Regions from separate parts of the Streptomyces sp. NPDC001270 genome, predicted to be linked through region 1. Evidence: riboswitches for the same ligand, from Rfam matches in the RefSeq annotation. Region 1 holds a riboswitch; each other region holds the start of a gene.

What was found. Region 1 has a riboswitch for cobalamin ahead of ACFY2B_RS40900 (ribonucleoside-diphosphate reductase subunit alpha). Riboswitches for the same ligand answer to the same signal wherever they lie in the genome.
Region 2: linked by a shared signal. The riboswitch ahead of metE (5-methyltetrahydropteroyltriglutamate--homocysteine S-methyltransferase) and the one ahead of ACFY2B_RS40900 (ribonucleoside-diphosphate reductase subunit alpha) in region 1 are both predicted to bind cobalamin.
Region 3: linked by a shared signal. The riboswitch ahead of ACFY2B_RS29780 (cobalamin biosynthesis protein) and the one ahead of ACFY2B_RS40900 (ribonucleoside-diphosphate reductase subunit alpha) in region 1 are both predicted to bind cobalamin.

Annotation. Positions count from the first base shown of each region.
Region 1 is NZ_JBIAXM010000045.1:24,088-30,564, forward strand. It holds gene ACFY2B_RS40885 (GntR family transcriptional regulator) at 1-118, shown strand, start outside; gene ACFY2B_RS40890 (DUF3311 domain-containing protein) at 763-1,026, shown strand; gene mctP (monocarboxylate uptake permease MctP) at 1,023-2,651, shown strand; cobalamin riboswitch at 2,912-3,079, shown strand; gene ACFY2B_RS40900 (ribonucleoside-diphosphate reductase subunit alpha) at 3,204-5,633, shown strand; gene ACFY2B_RS40905 (ribonucleotide-diphosphate reductase subunit beta) at 5,690-6,477, shown strand, end outside.
Region 2 is NZ_JBIAXM010000003.1:184,837-191,313, reverse strand. It holds gene ACFY2B_RS07180 (FadR/GntR family transcriptional regulator) at 1-508, shown strand, start outside; gene ACFY2B_RS07175 (MgtC/SapB family protein) at 982-1,806, shown strand; gene ACFY2B_RS07170 (hypothetical protein) at 1,803-2,081, shown strand; gene metE (5-methyltetrahydropteroyltriglutamate--homocysteine S-methyltransferase) at 2,122-4,440, opposite strand; cobalamin riboswitch at 4,650-4,819, opposite strand; gene ACFY2B_RS07160 (DUF1345 domain-containing protein) at 5,041-5,673, shown strand; gene ACFY2B_RS07155 (histidinol-phosphatase) at 5,966-6,477, shown strand, end outside.
Region 3 is NZ_JBIAXM010000020.1:103,448-109,924, forward strand. It holds gene ACFY2B_RS29775 (cobyric acid synthase) at 1-947, opposite strand, end outside; gene ACFY2B_RS29780 (cobalamin biosynthesis protein) at 944-1,885, opposite strand; cobalamin riboswitch at 1,983-2,127, opposite strand; gene ACFY2B_RS29785 (hypothetical protein) at 2,360-2,581, opposite strand; gene ACFY2B_RS29790 (anion permease) at 2,613-3,956, opposite strand; gene ACFY2B_RS29795 (class II aldolase/adducin family protein) at 4,109-4,795, shown strand; gene ACFY2B_RS29800 (alpha/beta hydrolase) at 5,253-6,380, shown strand.

The DNA.
Region 1 (6,477 bases):
GATGCTGATGCTCTCCCGCCACTCGCGGGACAAGAACGGCAACCCGGTGGAGTGGGTGCGGTCGGTCTACCGCGGGGACCGCTACAAGTTCGTCGCGCGGCTGAAGCGACCGCAGTAAAGGGCCACTTGAGGCCGTACGCGCGGGGTGGCGCGCGCCCCGGTCCCGTTGTGCGTGCCGCCCGCCGCCACGTGGGCGGCCGGGCTCCCCGATGCGTACCGCGAACGTCACAGCCATCGCCGTATGGACCCTCGTCGCGATCGTCGGCGCGGCCGGCTGGTCCGTGTCGCGCGCTCCCGGGGAGAGACGTCTCCGCCGCCCGGACGGTCGCGGCGGCTCTCGGATCCTACGCGACGCCCACCGCTCACACCCCTGGTTCGTCCCGATCACCGCGCACCGGGGCCGTCGTCGCGGACGCGTTGCGGGTGTGCACGCGGCACATCCGGGGTCGCCCCCCGTCCACCCGGTACGGGACGCCCTACGACGAGGCGCGGATCACCTCCCCGGCCGGACCGCTCGCCACCCGGGCCGAGAAGCGGGCGGCGCGGCAGGAGGCTTGCACCGCGGCGGACGGCCGGGAGCGGCAGGAGGCCGGCCGCGGCGGACGGCCGGAAGCGGACCCCGCGGACCACCACCAGGGCTTTCCTCGCCGCCGGATCGCTGTTTGCTACCGAAATACGGATAGGGCTTCCGCTCCCTCGGCGCCGTAACCTACATTGCCTGCGCGTTGCACCAGGTGATCAACGAGGGGATGGAGCCCAGGCATGCCGGATGCGCCTGAAGTGAAACAACCGGTGGTGACACCGGTACGCGTGGTCATCGCGCTGTGTCTCGTCGCGCCCTTCGTGGCGATGCTGTGGGTCGGCTCCTACGCCAAGATCGACCCCACCTTCATCGGGATCCCGTTCTTCTACTGGTACCAGATGCTGTGGGTGCTGATCTCCACCGCGCTGACCATGATCGCCTACTACCTGTGGCAGCGTGACCAGCGCGCCCGCAGGACCCGGAGCGGAGGTGCCGCGAAGTGAACGGTGGCGTCAACGGTGTCGCGCTCGGCGTCTTCATCTTCTTCTTCCTGGCCGTCACGGTCATGGGCTTCCTGGCCGCGCGCTGGCGCCGGGCCGAGAACGAGCACAGCCTCGACGAATGGGGGCTCGGTGGCCGGTCGTTCGGCAACTGGATCACCTGGTTCCTGCTCGGCGGCGACCTGTACACGGCCTACACCTTCGTGGCCGTCCCGGCGGCGATCTACGCGGCCGGCGCGTCCGGCTTCTTCGCCGTGCCCTACACGATCATCGTCTACCCGCTGATCTTCACCTTCCTGCCCCGGCTGTGGTCGGTCTCGCACCGGCACGGCTATGTGACCACCTCGGACTTCGTGCGCGGCCGGTTCGGCTCCAAGGGCCTGTCGCTGGCGGTGGCACTCACGGGCATCCTCGCGACGATGCCGTACATCGCGCTCCAGCTGGTGGGCATCCAGGCGGTCCTGGACGTGATGGGCGTGGGCGGCGGCGAGAACACCAACTGGTTCGTCAAGGACCTGCCGCTGCTGATCGCGTTCGGCGTGCTGGCCGCGTACACCTACTCGTCGGGGCTGCGGGCACCCGCGCTGATCGCGTTCGTGAAGGACACGCTGATCTACATCGTCATCGCGGTGGCGATCATCTACATCCCGATCAAGCTGGGCGGGTTCGACGACATCTTCGCCAAGGCCGGCCACGCCTTCGCCCAGACCAACCCGGCGACGGGGGCACCGCGCGGGGCGCTCGCGCCGGCGGAGCCGGGCCAGTGGACGTACGCCACCCTGGCGCTGGGCTCCGCGCTCGCGCTGTTCATGTACCCGCACTCGATCACCGCGACGCTGTCCTCGCGCAGCCGTGAGGTGATCCGCCGCAACACCACGGTCCTGCCGCTGTACTCCCTGATGCTGGGCCTGCTCGCCCTGCTGGGCTTCATGGCCATCGCGGCCGGGATCAAGGTCGACAACGGCCAGTTGGCCATCCCGCAGCTGTTCGCGGACATGTTCCCGGACTGGTTCGCGGGCGTGGCGTTCGCGGCGATCGGCATCGGTGCCCTGGTGCCCGCGGCGATCATGTCCATCGCGGCCGCGAACCTGTTCACCCGGAACATCTACAAGGACTTCATCAAGCCGAACGCGACGCCGGCGCAGGAGACCCGGGTCTCCAAGATCGTGTCGCTGCTGGTGAAGGTGGGCGCGCTGGTCTTCGTCCTGAGCATGGACAAGACGGTCGCCATCAACTTCCAGCTGCTGGGCGGCATCTGGATCCTGCAGACCTTCCCGGCCCTGGTCGGCGGCCTGTTCACCCGCTGGTTCCACCGCTGGGCGCTGCTCGCGGGCTGGGCCGTCGGCATGGTGTACGGCACGGTCGCCGCGTACGGCGTCGCCTCGCCCACGCAGAAGCACTTCGGCGGCTCCGCGAAGGAGATCCCCGGGATCGGCGAGATCGGCTACATCGGCACGACGGCGTTCGTGCTCAACGTCCTCGTCACCGTCGCCCTGACCTTCGTCCTGAAGGCCGTGAAGGCTCCCGAGGGCGTGGACGAGACGGCCCCGGAGGACTACACGGCCGACGCGGGCGACAGCGGCGTCCGGACGGAGCCGACCCCCGCGACCGCCGGCGCCGACCACTGAAAGACCGCCCCGCAGGGGCACGCGGAAGCGTACGGACAACCGCACACATCCCCCAGCGGGCCGCCGAAGCCGACCGGCGACGGCGGCCCGCTGCCACACCCACGACCCGCGCCCGCACGACCACCGACACCTCCCACAGGGGCGCGGGGAACCGCGCGACCGGCCGCCCACGACCCCCGCCCCGCCACCAGGGCCGGGCGACCACGTCACTCTTCTCACCTACCCGTTGACACTCCGATACCGCCGTGACACAACATCTAGGGGTGGCACCGCAAGGCGGCACTAGATGTATGCTCATGCTCGCTGTCGTCGCAGGGGAATCCGGTGTGAATCCGGAACTGTCCCGCAACGGTGTACTCATGCCCGTATGCCCGCATACGAGCATGCAGGCTTCAGTCCGAGGACCTGCCGACAGTGCGCCCGGCCGTCCGGTCCGGGTGCCTGACGTCCGGGCCTCGTGGAATGGGCCGGCGGATGCGTGCCGCTGTCTGCGCTCGTGTGCTGCCCCCTGCCCTCCCGCAAGGCCCCGTGCCGAGCGAGGGAGAGCCACACGTGACCATCGCGCCAGCCGATCCGGCTTCAGCCGTCCAGGCGACCGCCGTCCCCGTGGAGACCGACGGTCCCGGTGCCGCGCTGCTGCGGACCCTGACCGAGCTGACCACCGACCTCCCCGACGCCGACCCCGGCCGGGTCGCCGCTGCCGCGCTGCGCGGCCGGTCGGCGCGGGCCGACGCCGAGGCCACCGCGGAGTTGCGCGAGCTGGCCACGGAGGCGGCCGCCGGGCTGATCTCGGAGGACCCCGCCTACTCGCGGCTGGCCGCCCGCCTGCTGACCCTCTCCGTCCACGCCGAGGCGGCCTCGCAGGGCGTCACGTCGTTCACCGAGTCGATCGCCGTGGGCCACCGCGAGGGGCTCATCGCCGACCGCACCGCGGAGTTCGTCCGGCTGCACGCGGCCCGCCTCGACGCCCTGGCCGACCCGGCCGCCGACGACCGCTTCGGCTACTTCGGCCTGCGCACGCTGTACAGCCGCTACCTGCTGCGCCACCCCCTCACCCGCAAGGTCATCGAGACGCCCCAGCACTTCATGCTGCGCGTCGCCGCCGGCCTGGCCGAGGACCACAGCGCGCGTGCCGCGGCCGAGGTCGCCGCGCTCTACGGGCTGATGAGCCGCCTCGACTACCTGCCCTCCTCCCCCACCCTCTTCAACTCCGGCACCCGCCACCCGCAGATGTCGTCCTGCTACCTGCTGGACTCCCCGAAGGACGAGCTGGACTCCCTCTACGAGCGCTACCACCAGGTGGCCCGCCTCTCCAAGCACGCCGGCGGCATCGGTCTCTCCTACTCCCGTGTCCGCTCCCGCGGTTCGCTGATCCGCGGCACCAACGGGCACTCCAACGGCATCGTCCCGTTCCTGAAGACCCTCGACGCCTCCGTGGCCGCCGTGAACCAGGGCGGCCGGCGCAAGGGCGCGGCGGCGGTCTACCTGGAGACCTGGCACTCCGACATCGAGGAGTTCCTGGAACTGCGCGACAACACCGGTGAGGACGCCCGCCGTACCCACAACCTCAACCTCGCGCACTGGGTCCCGGACGAGTTCATGCGCCGGGTCGAGGCCGACGGGCAGTGGTCGCTGTTCTCGCCGTCGGACGTGCCCGGCCTGGTCGACCTGTGGGGCGCGGAGTTCGACGCCGCCTACCGCCGGGCGGAGGCGGCCGGGCTCGCGCAGAAGACCGTCCCGGCCCGTGATCTCTACGGCCGGATGATGCGCACCCTCGCGCAGACCGGCAACGGCTGGATGACCTTCAAGGACGCGGCCAACCGCACCGCCAACCAGACGGCCGAGCCGGGCCACGTCGTCCACTCCTCCAACCTCTGCACGGAGATCCTGGAGGTCACCGACGACGGCGAGACCGCGGTCTGCAACCTGGGCTCGGTCAACCTGGGCGCGTTCGTGCGCGGCGGGGACATCGACTGGGAGCGGCTGGACGAGACGGTCCGCACCGCCGTCACCTTCCTCGACCGGGTCGTCGACATCAACTTCTACCCGACCGAGCAGGCCGGCCGTTCCAATGCCAGGTGGCGGCCGGTGGGCCTCGGGGTGATGGGTCTTCAGGACGTCTTCTTCCAGCTGCGGCTGCCCTTCGACTCCCCGGCGGCGCGCGAGCTGTCCACCCGGATCGCGGAGCGCATCATGCTCGCCGCCTACGAGGCCTCCGCCGACCTCGCCGAGCGCCCCCAAGCACCTGCGACAAGCTCCGGTGCCGGGGGGACCCCCATCGGTCCGCTGCCCGCCTGGGAGAAGACCCGTACCGCGCGGGGCGTGCTGCACCCCGACCACTACGGCGTGACGCCGGCCTGGCCGGAGCGCTGGGCGGCCCTGCGCGAGCGCGTCGCCCGCACGGGCCTGCGCAACTCGCTGCTCCTCGCCATCGCCCCGACCGCCACGATCGCCTCCATCGCGGGCGTGTACGAGTGCATCGAGCCGCAGGTCTCCAACCTGTTCAAGCGCGAGACCCTGTCCGGGGAGTTCCTCCAGGTCAACTCGTACCTGGTCCGGGACCTCAAGGAGCTGGGCGTGTGGGACGCCCGCACCCGCGAGGCGCTGCGCGACGCCAGCGGCTCGGTGCAGGACTTCGGCTGGATCCCGGCGGACGTGCGCGCCCTGTACCGCACGGCCTGGGAGATCCCGCAGCGCGGTCTGATCGACATGGCCGCGGCCCGCACGCCGTACCTGGACCAGTCCCAGTCCCTGAACCTGTTCATGGAGACGCCGACCATCGGCAAGCTCTCCTCGATGTACGCCTACGCCTGGAAACAGGGCCTGAAGACCACGTACTACCTGCGTTCCCGCCCGGCGACCCGGATCGCCCGCGCCGCCCAGGCGCAGCCCCGGGCGGCCGTCCCCGCGCAGCAGGTCGCCGATCCCGACGCCGTCGCCTGCTCCCTGGAGAACCCCGAGTCCTGCGAAGCCTGCCAGTGACTGACGCCCCGCACCCGACCACCACCCCTGGAGGACGGCGCACCGCGCCGACGGACATGACCCGCAACGCCCATCTCCTCGACCCGGGCTTCGAGCTGACGCTCCGCCCCATGCGCTACCCGGACTTCTACGAGCGCTACCGGGACGCCATCAAGAACACCTGGACCGTGGAGGAGGTCGACCTCCACTCGGACGTCGCCGACCTCGCCCGGCTGACCCCCGCCGAGCAGCACCTCATCGGCCGGCTCGTGGCGTTCTTCGCGACGGGCGACTCGATCGTCGCGAACAACCTGGTGCTGACGCTGTACAAGCACATCAACTCCCCGGAGGCGCGGCTGTACCTGTCACGCCAGCTGTTCGAGGAGGCGGTGCACGTCCAGTTCTACCTGACCCTGCTGGACACCTATCTGCCCGACCCGGAGGACCGCGCCGCGGCCTTCGCGGCCGTCGAGAACATCCCGTCCATCCGGGAGAAGGCGCAGTTCTGCTTCACCTGGATGGACTCGGTGGACAAGCTGGAGCGCCTGGAGTCCAGGGCGGACCGCAGGCGCTTCCTGCTCAACCTCATCTGTTTCGCGGCGTGCATCGAGGGGCTGTTCTTCTACGGCGCCTTCGCCTACGTCTACTGGTTCCGCAGCCGGGGCCTGCTGCACGGCCTGGCCACCGGCACCAACTGGGTGTTCCGCGACGAGACGATGCACATGAGCTTCGCCTTCGACGTGGTCGACACCGTCCGCAAGGAGGAGCCGGACCTCTTCGACGACGAGCTGCGGCAGCAGGTCACCGAGATGCTGCGGGAGGCCGTGGAGGCCGAGCTGCAGTTCGCGCGCGACCTGTGCGGTGA
Region 2 (6,477 bases), on a different contig from region 1:
GGGCCTGCTCGGCGTGCTCAACGCGTTCGCCGCCGAACTCGCCGCCGAGCGGGCCTCGGACGAGGAGATCGCCGGGCTGCGCGAGGCCGCCGGGCGGATCGCCGAGGCGCAGAACGTGGAGGATTCCGCCACGGCGTTGCAGCGGTTCTTCGCCACCCTCGCCGACATCTCCCACAACCCGCTGCTCGCCGCGCTGTGCCGGTTCATCTCCGAGGTGCAGATCGGGCTCGCGGTCAAGATGTCCGGCGGCGAGGGCGGCGACTGGGGCCGGGTCGCGGGGCGCTTGCAGCCCGCCCGGCTGGAGATCGTGGAGGCCGTCGCCACCCGGGATCCGGCACAGGCCGCCGCCGTGGTGCGCGACTACCACCGGCAGGCCGTCGAGCGGGTCATGGCGATGCGCAAGGGCGACGAGACCGAGCGCTCGGACGGACTCACCGAGGCGCTCGCCGCCTGGCTGCGGGCGAACGTCGGACTCGGCGGGCGGATCAGCAGGCCCCGCGAGGAATGACCGCGGCCGGCCCGCCCGGTCGTCACGGACTCTCACCCCACGCCACACGCCCTGACTGAAGCGGCGACCGGTGGTGCGAGAGGATCGCGCCGTACTCCGCCCCCGCGCCATCTGGGCGCCCGGACCGGACCGTGTGCCGCGGTTCGCGCCGTCGCCTCCCCGCACCACCGCGCCCCGGCCCGCGGCGCGACGACCCGGGCAGGGCCACCCGGCGCGATCTGCGACAAGGACGGGCAGAATTTGCATCGCTGTGCAAGTATGGAGGGTGCCGGACGCCCGGGAGGACCGGGCGCCGCCGACCGAGGAGGAGGTGAGCGACATGGATCGCAGCAGCGGTAGTAGCAGTCCCGGCCATACCGGGCCCCGCATTCCCATGTCCCCCCGCTCCTCGGGCATCCGGTAGCCCCCCGCCCCGCACCGGCGGCTGCCATGCCCTCGACCTGCCCCGTCACGACGGGGGAGGGGAGGTTCCCATGGCGAACCTGACCACTGTCGAATTCCTGCTGCGGCTCGCGGTGGGCGTCAGCTGCGGCGCCCTGATCGGCGTCGAGCGCCAGTGGCGCGCCCGCATGGCAGGACTGCGCACCAGCGCGCTCGTAGCCGCCGGGGCCACGCTGTTCGTCCTCTACAGCGTGGCCGTCGGTGACACCGGCAGCCCCACCCGGGTCGCGTCCTACGTCGTGTCCGGCATCGGCTTCCTCGGCGCCGGAGTCATCCTGCGCCAGGGCGGCGGCGTCCGCGGCCTCAACACGGCCGCCACACTGTGGTGTTCGGCGGCCGTCGGCGTGCTGGCCGCTTCCGGCCGGCTGGCGCTGTGCGCGATCGGTACGGCCGTCGTCCTCGGCGTCCACCTGCTGCTGCGTCCGGCCGGCCGGCTGATCGACCGGCTGCCGCAGCGCGACCCCGACACCGAGGGCGTGCGCGCGAGCGTCCACCTGGTCTGCGACCGCGCGGACGAGACCCACGTCCGCGCGCTGCTCACCCAGGCCCTCACCGGAGACGGGCTGGCCCCCACCGGGCTGCGGGTGCTGCGCGACGGCGAGGACACCACCGCCCTGCGCGCCGGTGTCTGCGTCACCGGCGACCCCGCCCGCAGCCTGGAGCGGCACATCGCCCGGCTCTCCCTGGAACCCGGCGTACGGGACCTGCACTGGCACCTGGACCACAGCCCCCTCGACACGGACCACGGCCCCCTGGACACCCGCCGTGGCCCCCTCGACACGGACCACGATCCCCTCGACACGGAACGGAGTTCTCTCGACACGGAACAGGAACGACGGGAGGCGAGAGCGGCATGAACGACCTCGACACACTGAGCGCACGACGCACCGTCCGCAAGGCCGCCCGGCGCCTCGCGGAGGACGCCCCGAAGCTCGCCGTCGGCTCCGCGGGCGCCTACCGGGCCGGTCTTGCCACCCGCGCGGCCGAACTGCGCAGGGCCGTGCTTCTCGCCTGGCTGTGTGGCGTGCCCGAGCGCGTCATAGCCGCCGACGGCGGTCTGTCCCCGAGCGTCGTCCACGAGTGGATCTCGGCCGGGAACCCGCCCGGCGAAGGGTCCGACGGGCCGGGATGAGGCACGACGCCCCGCCCCGGCCCGGACCGGGCGCCACCGGTCAGGACGTGGCCGGCTCACCCCGGACGGCGCGGGCGGCGGCGACCAGGTTCTCCAACGAGGCGCGGGCCTCCGGCCAGCCGCGGGTCTTCAGGCCGCAGTCGGGATTGACCCACAGCCGCTCGGCGGGGATCGCCCGCAGGCCGGTGCGCAGGAGCTCGGCGGTCTCCTCGGCGCTCGGGACGCGTGGGGAGTGGATGTCGTACACACCGGGTCCGGCCTCGCGCGGGTAGCCGTGGGCGGCCAGCTCACGCGCGACCTGCATGCGCGAGCGGGCCGCCTCCAGGCTGATCACGTCGGCGTCGAGGTCGTCGATGGCCTGCACGATGTCACCGAACTCGGCGTAGCACATGTGGGTGTGGACCTGGGTGTCCGGGCCCACCCCGCCGGTGGTGAGCCGGAACGCCTCGGTCGCCCAGTCCAGATAGGCGGCCCGGTCGGCGGCCCGCAGCGGCAGGGTCTCGCGCAGGGCGGGCTCGTCGACCTGGATCACCGGGGTACCGGCCGTCTCCAGGTCGCCGACCTCGTCGCGTAGGGCGAGGGCGACCTGCCGGCCGGTGTCGGCGAGCGGCTGGTCGTCACGGACGAAGGACCAGGCGAGCATGGTGACCGGGCCGGTGAGCATGCCCTTGACGGGGCGGTCGGTCAGGGACTGCGCGTAGGCGGTCCAGCGCACGGTCATGGGGTCCGGGCGGGAGATGTCGCCGGCCAGGATCGGCGGGCGGACGTAGCGGGTGCCGTAGGACTGGACCCACCCGTGCCGGGTGGCGAGATACCCGGTGAGCCGTTCGGCGAAGTACTGGACCATGTCGTCGCGTTCGGCCTCGCCGTGGACGAGGACGTCCAGGCCGGTCTTCTCCTGGAAGGCGATCACCTCCCGGATCTCGGCCTTGATCCGCTCCTCGTAGCCGGCGCTGTCGATCCGGCCGGTCCGCAGGTCGGCGCGGGCGGTGCGCAGGTCGGCGGTCTGCGGGAAGGAGCCGATGGTGGTGGTCGGCAGCAACGGCAGGCCGAGGCGGGCGCGCTGGGCCGCCGCCCGCACCGGATACGGCTGGTCACGGCGGGCGTCGGCCCCGGTGACCGCCGCCGCGCGGGCGCGCACGGCCGGGTCACGGGTGAGCGGCGAGGCCGCCCGGGAGGCCAGGTCGGCGCGGTTGGCGGCCAGTTCGGCGCTGATGGCCGCCGTGCCGTGGGCCAGGCCGCGGGCCAGCGTCACCACCTCCGTGGTCTTCTGACGGGCGAAGGCCAGCCAGCGCAGGAGCTGCGGTTCGATGTCCCGCTCGACCGACGCGTCGAGCGGGACGTGCAGCAGGGAGCAGGAGGCCGCCACATCGACCCGGTCGGCCAGACCGAGCAGCGTGCCGAGCGTGGCGAGGGACGCCGCCAGGTCGTTGACCCAGATGTTGCGGCCGTCGACGACGCCGGCGACCAGGCGCCTGCCGGGCAGTCCGCCGACCGCGGCCAGCGCGTCGAGCTGGGCGGCCCCGCGCCCGGTGAAATCCAGCGCGAGCCCGTCGACCGGCGCGTCGGCCAGCACGGGCAGGGCCTCGCCGAGCCGGTCGAAGTAAGAGGCGACCAGCAGCTTCGGCCGGTCGGCGCGACCGCCGAGGGCACGGTAGGCGCGTGCGACGGCGCCGAGTTCGGCCGGCGTGCGGTCCTGGACGAGCGCGGGCTCGTCGAGCTGCACCCACTCGGCGCCGGCCGCGCGCAGGTCGGCCAGGACCTCCGCGTACACCGGCAGCAGCCGGTCGAGGAGGGTCAGCGGATCGAAGTCCGCCGCGACCCCCGGCGCGGGCTTGGCGAGCAGCAGGTAGGTGACGGGGCCGACCAGCACCGGCCGGGCCGCGAGGCCCAGGGCGAGGGCCTCCGTCAGCTCCGCGACCTGCTTGGCCGAGTCCGCCGCGAACACCGTGTCCGGGCCCAACTCCGGCACGAGATAGTGGTAGTTGGTGTCGAACCACTTGGTCATCTCCAGCGGCGCCAGGCCCTGGGTGCCCCTGGCCATGGCGAAGTAGCCGTCCAACGCGTCCGCCGCGACGGCGGCCCGGTGGCGGTCCGGGACCGCGCCGACCATGACCGTGGTGTCGAGGACGTGGTCGTAGTACGAGAAGTCACCGGTGGGCACTTCGTCGATGCCGGCCTCGGCGAGCTGCCGCCAGGTGGCCCGGCGCAGTCCGGCGGCGGTGGCGCGGAGCGCGTCGGCGCCGACGCGGCCCGCCCAGTAGCCCTCGACGGCCTTCTTCAGTTCCCGGTGCTGTCCCTGACGCGGGTAGCCGTACACGGTGGCGCGTGCGGCCCCGGCTGTGGGCTCGGTGGTCACGGAGATCTCCTTCGCGAGACGATTCCCTGAGGTCCCGGCGACGGGACGGGGGCGCGAAGGGGTGCCGGACCGGACGGCACGATCACGCGTGGCAGCGTGTGTTCGTCCGCCTGGCCTCACTCCCCGGACGGTGTCCGGAGGTGTCCCCGACCCGCCCTCGGGGTCACCGGGATGTCCGCGCACGAGTGGTTCGCGCGCGGGCAGCGGGCAGGTCTTCGGACTCGCGGGCACGTCTCGTCCGTACGAAGCACAGAGCCGTACGAGACTCCTACTGGCCGTCGCTTCCCAGGCCCGGTACATCGGGCCCAGTGCGTATGACGGCGGTCGTTCCCGCTCACCGCTGCGGGGCAGTCCCGGATTTCCACCGGGTTCCCTCTTACGACGCGTCCCGTCCGGCTGACGGGGGCGAACCAGCTGCACCGGCCAGCCTACGGGGCGGGCCACGGTCGCGTCCGGTCGCGTCCGGCATTCGGATGGCGGACCGGCCCGTGCCGCCGCCCGACGAGCACCGGACGGCGTCCGTCCGTACCCCGGTGTGCCTCCCACCGCACGGCCGTGGCTGCCCTCGTGGCGGAGCCCCGGCCGCTACTGTTGCGGCCCATGGGTGCACGGTTGCCGCTCTCGGCGGTCTCCCGGCTGTTCGGATCGACGGCCGGCGGCGCGGTCGTCGGCGTGGCCGTCGGGCTGCCGACCGACCTGCCCCTCGGGCTTCTCGCCGGCATCGCGGCGGCGGAGACGTTCTTCGTGGTGGTGGGCTGGATCGTGCTGTGGCCCCTGGACGCCGAGGAGACCCACCGCAACATCCGTCGCGAGGACTTCCGTCCGGTCCTGGAGGAACTCGTCGTGGTCGTGGCCGCCCTGTGCGGGCTGCTCGGCATCGTGCTGCTGCTGTCGTTCGGCAAGTCGGCCGACGGCCATGCCGCCGCGGTCGCCGCGCTCGGCGGGGTCTTCATGGCCTGGGCGGCCCTGCACCTGATGTACGCGACGCGCTACGCCTACCTCTACTGCACGGCGTCCGGCGGCATCGACTTCAACTCGGACGAGCCGCCGGCGTACCGGGACTTCCTGTACTTCAGCTACAACCTCGGCATGACCTACCAGGTCTCCGACACCAGCGTGTCGAGTTCGACGATCCGTGCGGTGGCGCTGCGGCACTGCCTGCTGTCGTACGTCTTCGGCACCAGCATCCTGGCCACCGTGATCAACCTGGTCGTCGGGATCGTCTCGGGCTGACTCCGCTCCCGCGCCGTACCGGACGGTCCGTGCACGGCCCGGCCGGTGATGCCGATGGCCGAAAACGATGTGAGGGCGGCCGGTCGGCCGGCCGGCGGTGCGGGCCTGTAGTGCGGGATCGGGCGGACCCGCCGGTGCGGGAGGCGTCGGCGCAGCTCCGGGCGGGCGTCGACGCCCGCTGCACATCCGGCCTTCTTTGCCACACCATTGCCTTGATTCCCGCCGTTTACCAGAGCTTTGCAGACTCCACACGTCCCAAGCGTGCATGTCCCTGTTGTCAGCGGGAGTTGAAATGGGCCACGGCCACAGACACGACCACGGTCACCACCACCATCACCACGGGGGCGACGAGTCCACGTCCCTGCCGCCCGCGCTCGACCTGTCGGTGCCCGACGCGGAGTTGACGCCCAGCCAGCTGTCCCGGCGCTCCATGCTCCGCCGCACCGGACTGCTCGGCGCCGGCCTGGCGGCCGGCAGTGTCCTCGGCGGCGCGGGCCAGGCGGCCGCGTCCCCGGCCACGACGGCCAACGCGTCGCACGACTCCCGTTCGGGCGGCTACCTGTGGCTCGCCGGCGACCACCACATCCACACCCAGCACAGCAACGACGCCAAGTACCGCGTCATCGACCACGTCCGCCAGGGCAACGCGCACGGCCTGGACTGGATGGTGATCACCGACCACGGCAGCGAGACGCACGCCAAGATCGGTGTGGAGAAGGTCAACCCCGACATCGTCGCGGCCCGCGACAAGATCGAAGACACCCTGGTCTTCCAGGGCCTGGAGTGGAACATCCCCGCCGCCGA
Region 3 (6,477 bases), on a different contig from region 1:
AGCGCCCGGACGGTGCCCCGGGTCCCGGGTACGACGACGAGATCGGCGTCGGCCAGTTCCTGCGGCCGGTCCACGAACCGTACGACCACGCCCGGTTCGGCGGCCAGCGCGTCCACGTCCGTGAAGTTGGACATGAGCGGCACCGCGCAGACCGCGACGCGCAGCACGTCCTCGCCGAACGGCGCGGCCGACGCCGACTCCCGTACCGCGCCCCGCAGGGAGACGGCCACCCCGTCCTCCTCGTCGATGCCGAGGCCGGGCCGGAACGGCAGGACGCCGTAGGCGGGCCGCCCGGTCAGGCCGCGCAGCATGTCGAGCCCCGGCTCCAGCAGGCCGACGTCCCCGCGGAACTTGTTGACCAGGAACCCGGCGACCAGCTCCTGGTCCGCGCGGGACAGCAGCGCCACGGTCCCGAAGAACGACGCGAAGACACCCCCGCGGTCGATGTCGCCGACCACCAGGACGGGCAGCCGCGCGTTGCGGGCGAGGCCCATGTTCACGATGTCGGTCCGCCGCAGGTTGATCTCCGCCGGGCTGCCCGCGCCCTCGCAGATCACCACGTCGTACGTGTCCCGCAGCGTGGCGAGGCAGTCGAGCACGGTTCCCAGCAGCCGCTCCTGGCGTCCGCCGTGGTACCCGCGCGCGCTCAGCTCGCCCACCGGCCTGCCCATGAGCACGACCTGACTGCTCTGCTCCCCGCCCGGTTTGAGCAGGACCGGGTTCATCAGCGCGGTCGGTTCGATCCGGCACGCCTGGGCCTGCATCGCCTGGGCCCGCCCGATCTCGGCGCCCTCGCGGGTGACGAACGAGTTCAGGGACATGTTCTGCGCCTTGAACGGCGCGACCGCGACGCCCTGCCGCACCAGCCACCGGCAGATGCCCGCCGTCACCACGCTCTTGCCCGCGTCGGAGGTGGTACCGGCGACGAGCAGCCCACCACCGCTCATGACCTGCGCCCCCGCACGGCCAGCCGCGCGGCGGTCGTGACGCCGAGCGCGAGCAGCCCGACTTGGCGGGACAGCCGTACCGCACGGTCGATGTCCGCGGCGGCGACCTCCCGCCCCCCGCCGTTGAGCACGGGCCGGTGCTCGACCCGCCCCCCGTACGACAGCGTCCCGCCCAGCCGCACGCCCAGCGCCCCCGCGAAGGAAGCCTCCACGGGACCGGCGTTGGGGCTCGGATGCCGGTGGGCGTCGGCCCGCCAGGCCCGCACCGCACCCCGTGGGTCCGGGCCCGAGACGGCGGCGAGCACCGCGGTGAGCCGTGCCCCCGGCCAGCCGGCGACGTCGTCGAGCCGCGCGGCGGCCCACCCGAACCGCCGGTGCCGCGGCGACCGGTGCCCGACCATCGCGTCGAGGGTGTTCACCGCACGGAAGGCGACGAACCCGGGCACCCCGCCCAACGCCCCCCACACCAGCGCCCCGACGACCGCGTCGGACGTGTTCTCGGCCACCGACTCCACGACGGCCCGCGCGATCCCCTGGGCGTCGAGGGCCTGCGGATCCCGTCCGCACAGATGCGGCAGCCGGGCCCTCGCCGCGGCGACATCCCCCGAGTCGAGGGCCCGCCGGACGGCCTGGGCCTCCCGGGCGAGCGAAGTCCCGCCCACCACCGCCCAGGTGACGGCCCCGGTCAGCGCCACGGAACCGGCGGGGGAGGCGCGCACGGCCCGCCGGGCCAGCGCTCCGAGGCCCGCGGCACCGCCGACGCAGACGGCGGTGTACAGGGCTCCCCACCCCCGGTGGTCCCGCCACAGCACCCGCTCCGCCGCGCCGACGGCACGCCCGAACCCGGCGACCGGATGCCCGTGGCGCGGATCGCCCACGAGCAGATCGCCGAGGAGGCCGAGAGCGGCGCCGTACGCGAAGACGCGATCGGCACGCACCGGTTCAGCCGGCCGTCGGGTCGGGAAGCGACCTGGTGCTGTACCTCAATCCGCAGCCGAGCATGGCGATATGTCCTCACTCAGGGTGTCCACGCCCTGGTTCGACGAGACCGGCGGCGAGAGTTCCTGGCTCCCGGGGAAGTCCTTCCCCGGTGACAGTGGCGGGACCGCGCCGGATTCGCACCGGCTTCCTCTTCTGCCGCCGTACATGGCCCCGGAAGTCCACCACGCCCCCCGAAGAACCGTCAACCAGCCGTTGACCTGCAAGGGAAGAGTGTGCCCAGCCTCATACCCACCCCACCCCCCACCCACCCAGAAGAAACACCCCGGAACAACACAAGAAACGAGACGACTCCCCCCCGGCAGGGGCGCGGGGAACTGCGCAAAAAACGACCACGCACGCGCGGCCGAGCGCCAACGCCAACCCCGGCAGGGGCGCGGGGAACTGCGCAAAACCCCCACACCCCGAACCACTCACCCCGCGATCAAAAAGATCCCATACCCCACAGCCCCGGCGCACGCCGCAAAGCAGGCGTACGCCCCAGCCAACGCCACCCCCGCGGAACCTCCCCGCGCAACGGCCCGTTCACGGCGCGACAATCCGGCCACGCCGAGGGTGAACAGTCCCACGAGCGCCACGGTGACCCCGAGGCTGACGCCGAAGACGGAACCGAGTGCCGCCCAGTCGATGTTCATGGTGTTCATGGTGATGCTTCTTCCTCGGGTCTCAGACGGCGGCACTCGGCGGCGGCCCGGCCGGATCGGCGACGACGGGCGCGGCCGCGGCGACCGAAGCGGCCGTCCCGCCCGCCCCCGAGGGCGAACCGGCGGAACCGGCGCTGATGGTGACGGACACCGCACCGACCGCACCGACCGCACCGACCGCACCGACCGCACCGACCGCACCGACCGCACCGACCGCACCGACCACACCGGCCGGCCCAACCGGAACGGCCGACTCCCCGGTGCCGTTCACCTCATTGACGTTGCTGTGGTCCACGACCTCACGCCGCGAGACCCGCCAGATCCCCACGGCGGAAGCGACCAGGCAGACGGCCACAGCCGCGGTGCCCCAGTCACCCAGCTCCGTGACGAGTTCCGCGAGCGCGCCGACGAGCGCGGCGGCCGGCAGCGTCAGCGCCCAGGCGACGCACATCCGGGCCGCCGTCGACCAGCGCACCACCCCGCCCTTGCGGCCGAGCCCCGCGCCCATCACGGAACCGGAGACGACATGCGTGGTGGAGAGCGAGAAGCCGAGGTGCGAGGAGGCCAGGATGGCGGTCGCCGCGCTGGTCTGGGCGGCGAAGCCCTGCCGCGGCCGGAGGTCGGTCAGCCCCTTGCCCATCGTGCGGATGATGCGCCAGCCGCCGAGGTAGGTGCCGAGCGCGATGGCGAGACCCGCGGAGAGGACGACCCAGGTGGGCGGGTTCGAGCCGGGGGCGATCGCACCGCCGGCGATCAGCGCCAGGGTGATGACGCCCATCGTCTTCTGGGCGTCGTTGGTGCCGTGGGCCAGGGAGACCAGACCCGCGGAGGCGATCTGGCCGGCCCGGTAGCCCTTCTCGGCGGCCTTGCCCTCCGCGGCGCCGTCGAGCGAGTACGACAGCCGGGTGGCGAGCAGTGCCGCCACCCCGGCCACGAGGGGCGCGGCGAGTGCCGGGACGAGGACCTTGGTGACGAGCACGTCGCCGTGGACGGCGCCCGTGCCGGCGGACGCGACGGCGGCGCCGATCAGACCGCCCATCAGCGCGTGCGAGGAGCTTGAGGGCAGACCCACCAGCCAGGTCAGCAGGTTCCAGAGGATCGCGCCCACCAGGGCGGCGAAGATGACCTCGGGGCGGATGCCGCTCTCGTCGACGAGACCCTTGGAGATCGTGTTGGCGACCTCGACGGAGAGGAAGGCGCCCACCAGGTTGAGGGTGGCGGACATGGCCACCGCCACTCTGGGTTTGAGCGCGCCGGTCGAGATCGTCGTGGCCATCGCGTTGGCGGTGTCGTGGAAACCGTTCGTGAAATCGAACGCGAGCGCGGTGATCACCACGATCGCGAGGATCAGCGAGAAGCTTTCCATTTACCCAGGCATTCGTTCGAAGTCATTGGCTGGTTGAAGGTAGGAAACCTGGGTGAACGAAAGGTGAACTGAGGTCGTACTCGGAGTGTCACATGGGAGGGGGGTTGCGGCGATCCGTTGAAGGGATCCTGAGCACCCGGCAGGATCGCGACATGGCTGAACGGCGTCGGGAGCACGGACCACATGGAGGCGCGGGTCCCGAGACGGCCCGCGCCTGGACGGCGCTGGTCGCCGCCGCCCGCCGCACCGTGTCCGACGGACTGGTCGTCGGCACCTCCGGGAACGTCTCGGTACGCGTCGGCGACCTCGTACTCGTCACTCCGTCGGGCGTGCCGTACGACCGGCTCACCCCGGACGACGTGACCGGCGTGGACCTGGCCGGCCGGCAGGTGCTCGGCACGCTGGCGCCCACCAGCGAACTCCCCATGCACCTCGCCGTCTACCGCGCCACCGACGCGCGGGCCGTCGTCCACACCCACGCCCTGTACGCCACGGCCGTCTCGACGCTCGTCGGCGAACTGCCCGCGATCCACTACATGTCGGCCGCGCTGGGCGGCCCGGTCCGGGTCGCCCCGTACGCCACCTATGGCACCGAAGAACTGGCCGGGAACATGCTCCGCGCCCTCGACGGCCGCTCGGGCTGCCTCCTGCGCAACCACGGCGCGATCACCCACGGCACCACCCTCGACCAGGCATACGACCGAACCGCCCAGCTGGAGTGGATGTGCCGCCTGTGGCTGACCGCGTCGTCGGTACCCGGCCGCACCCCCACCCTCCTCACCCCGGCCCAACTGGCCCGGGCGGCGGACCGCCTGCGCGGCTACGGCCAGCGCCCCTGAACAGACGGCCGGCTGCCCTGCCCACCCCACCGTCCGGGCCGCCGCCGGCCACCACCTCGCCCTGTCGGCCCATGCCTCGTCCCCTTCCACGCCCCCTTCGCTTCCGCCCGCCCCGGACCTCTCCCTGTCGGTGCGCGCGGGCCCGCCGGCCTCTCCCTGCCGGCCCCCGCCCGGCCCCGGTTCTGCCCGCCCCCGAGCCACGCCGTATCCGCCCCACCCGACCCCTGGACCTCGCCCCACCCGACCCCGCCTGCCGCCGCCCCTGGCTGCCCCCGGCCCTGGGCCTCGCCCGGTCCGCTCCCACCCGGCTTCCCGAGCCCACCCCACGCCGCCGCACGCCACCCCACGCCGCCGCACGCCACCCCACCCAGCCACACCCGGCCCCATCCGGCCCCATCCGGCCTCGCCCCGTCCGCTCCCGCTGGCCGAGCGCACGGTCCGCCGGGACACTGGAACCGTGCGCACTGTCACAGCGACGGCCGCTGCCGTCACCGCCGCCCTGGCCGCGGGTGCGGCCGGCGTGGCCGCCGGGCGGATGGCCAGCGACGCCGCGCTCAAGGCGCCCTCCGGCCGGCCACTGCCCACCGAGCCCCGGCTCACCGTGCACGACGTCGCCGAGGGCCGGATCACCCTCACCCGCGACCTGGCCTCCTTGCGCCCCGGCAGCTACGGCCTCTCCGGCGACGGCTCGCACGCCGTCGTCGGACCCGTCCTGACCTCCGCCCGCCACACCGCCGACACCGTCGTACGCCGTCTCGAAGGCGTCACGCACGGCACCGTACGGCCCGGCGACAGGGTCTGGCTCACTCCGAACGTGTTCGTCGGCAACCCGGCCTCCGCCCTCGACCTCGCCCACACGGACGTCGACGTGCCCGGCGAACTCGGCCCGCTGCCCGCCTGGTTCGTACCCGGCCACCGCGACACCTGGACGATCGCCGTGCACGGTCTGGGCACCACCCGCGAACAGGTCCTGAACGTCATGGGATTCCTGCACCGCAGACGCCTGCCGGTGCTGGCCCTCGCCTACCGCGGCGACCTCGGCGCGCCCCGCCGGCCCGACGGCCTGAACCACTTCGGCGAGACCGAGTGGCGCGACCTGGACGCGGCGCTCCGCTACGCCGTCCGGTACGGCGCCCGCCGCGTCGTCCTGCTCGGCTGGTCCACCGGCGCCACCATGGCGCTGCGCGTCGCCGCCCATTCCGCCCTGCGGGACCGGGTGGCCGGGCTGGTCCTGGATTCGCCGGTACTCGACTGGCGGGCCACGGTGCGCGCCCTGGCATCGGCCCGCCACACCCCGGGCGCCGTGCTGCCGCTCGCCGTGCGCGCCGCACAGGGCCGCACCGGGCTGCACCCCGACGGCCTCGCCGGCACGGCCGACCCCGCCCGGCTCGACGTGCCCACTCTGCTCATCCACGGTCCGGGCGACACCGTGGCCCCGTGGACCTACTCCCGGTGGCTGGCCGCCCGCCGCCCGGACCGGATCGCCCTGCACACCGTGCCGGACGCCCCGCACGCGGCCATGTGGAACGCCGACCCGCAGGAGTACGAGGAGCAGCTGCGCCGGTTCCTGACCCCCCTCATGTGATTCGTTCCGTTTCAGGCTGTACCACTGGCTTGATCCTGGCCCATCCGCCCCCGCCGGTACCCGTGCGTTGGCCACCGTCATCGCCCGCCGTGACATT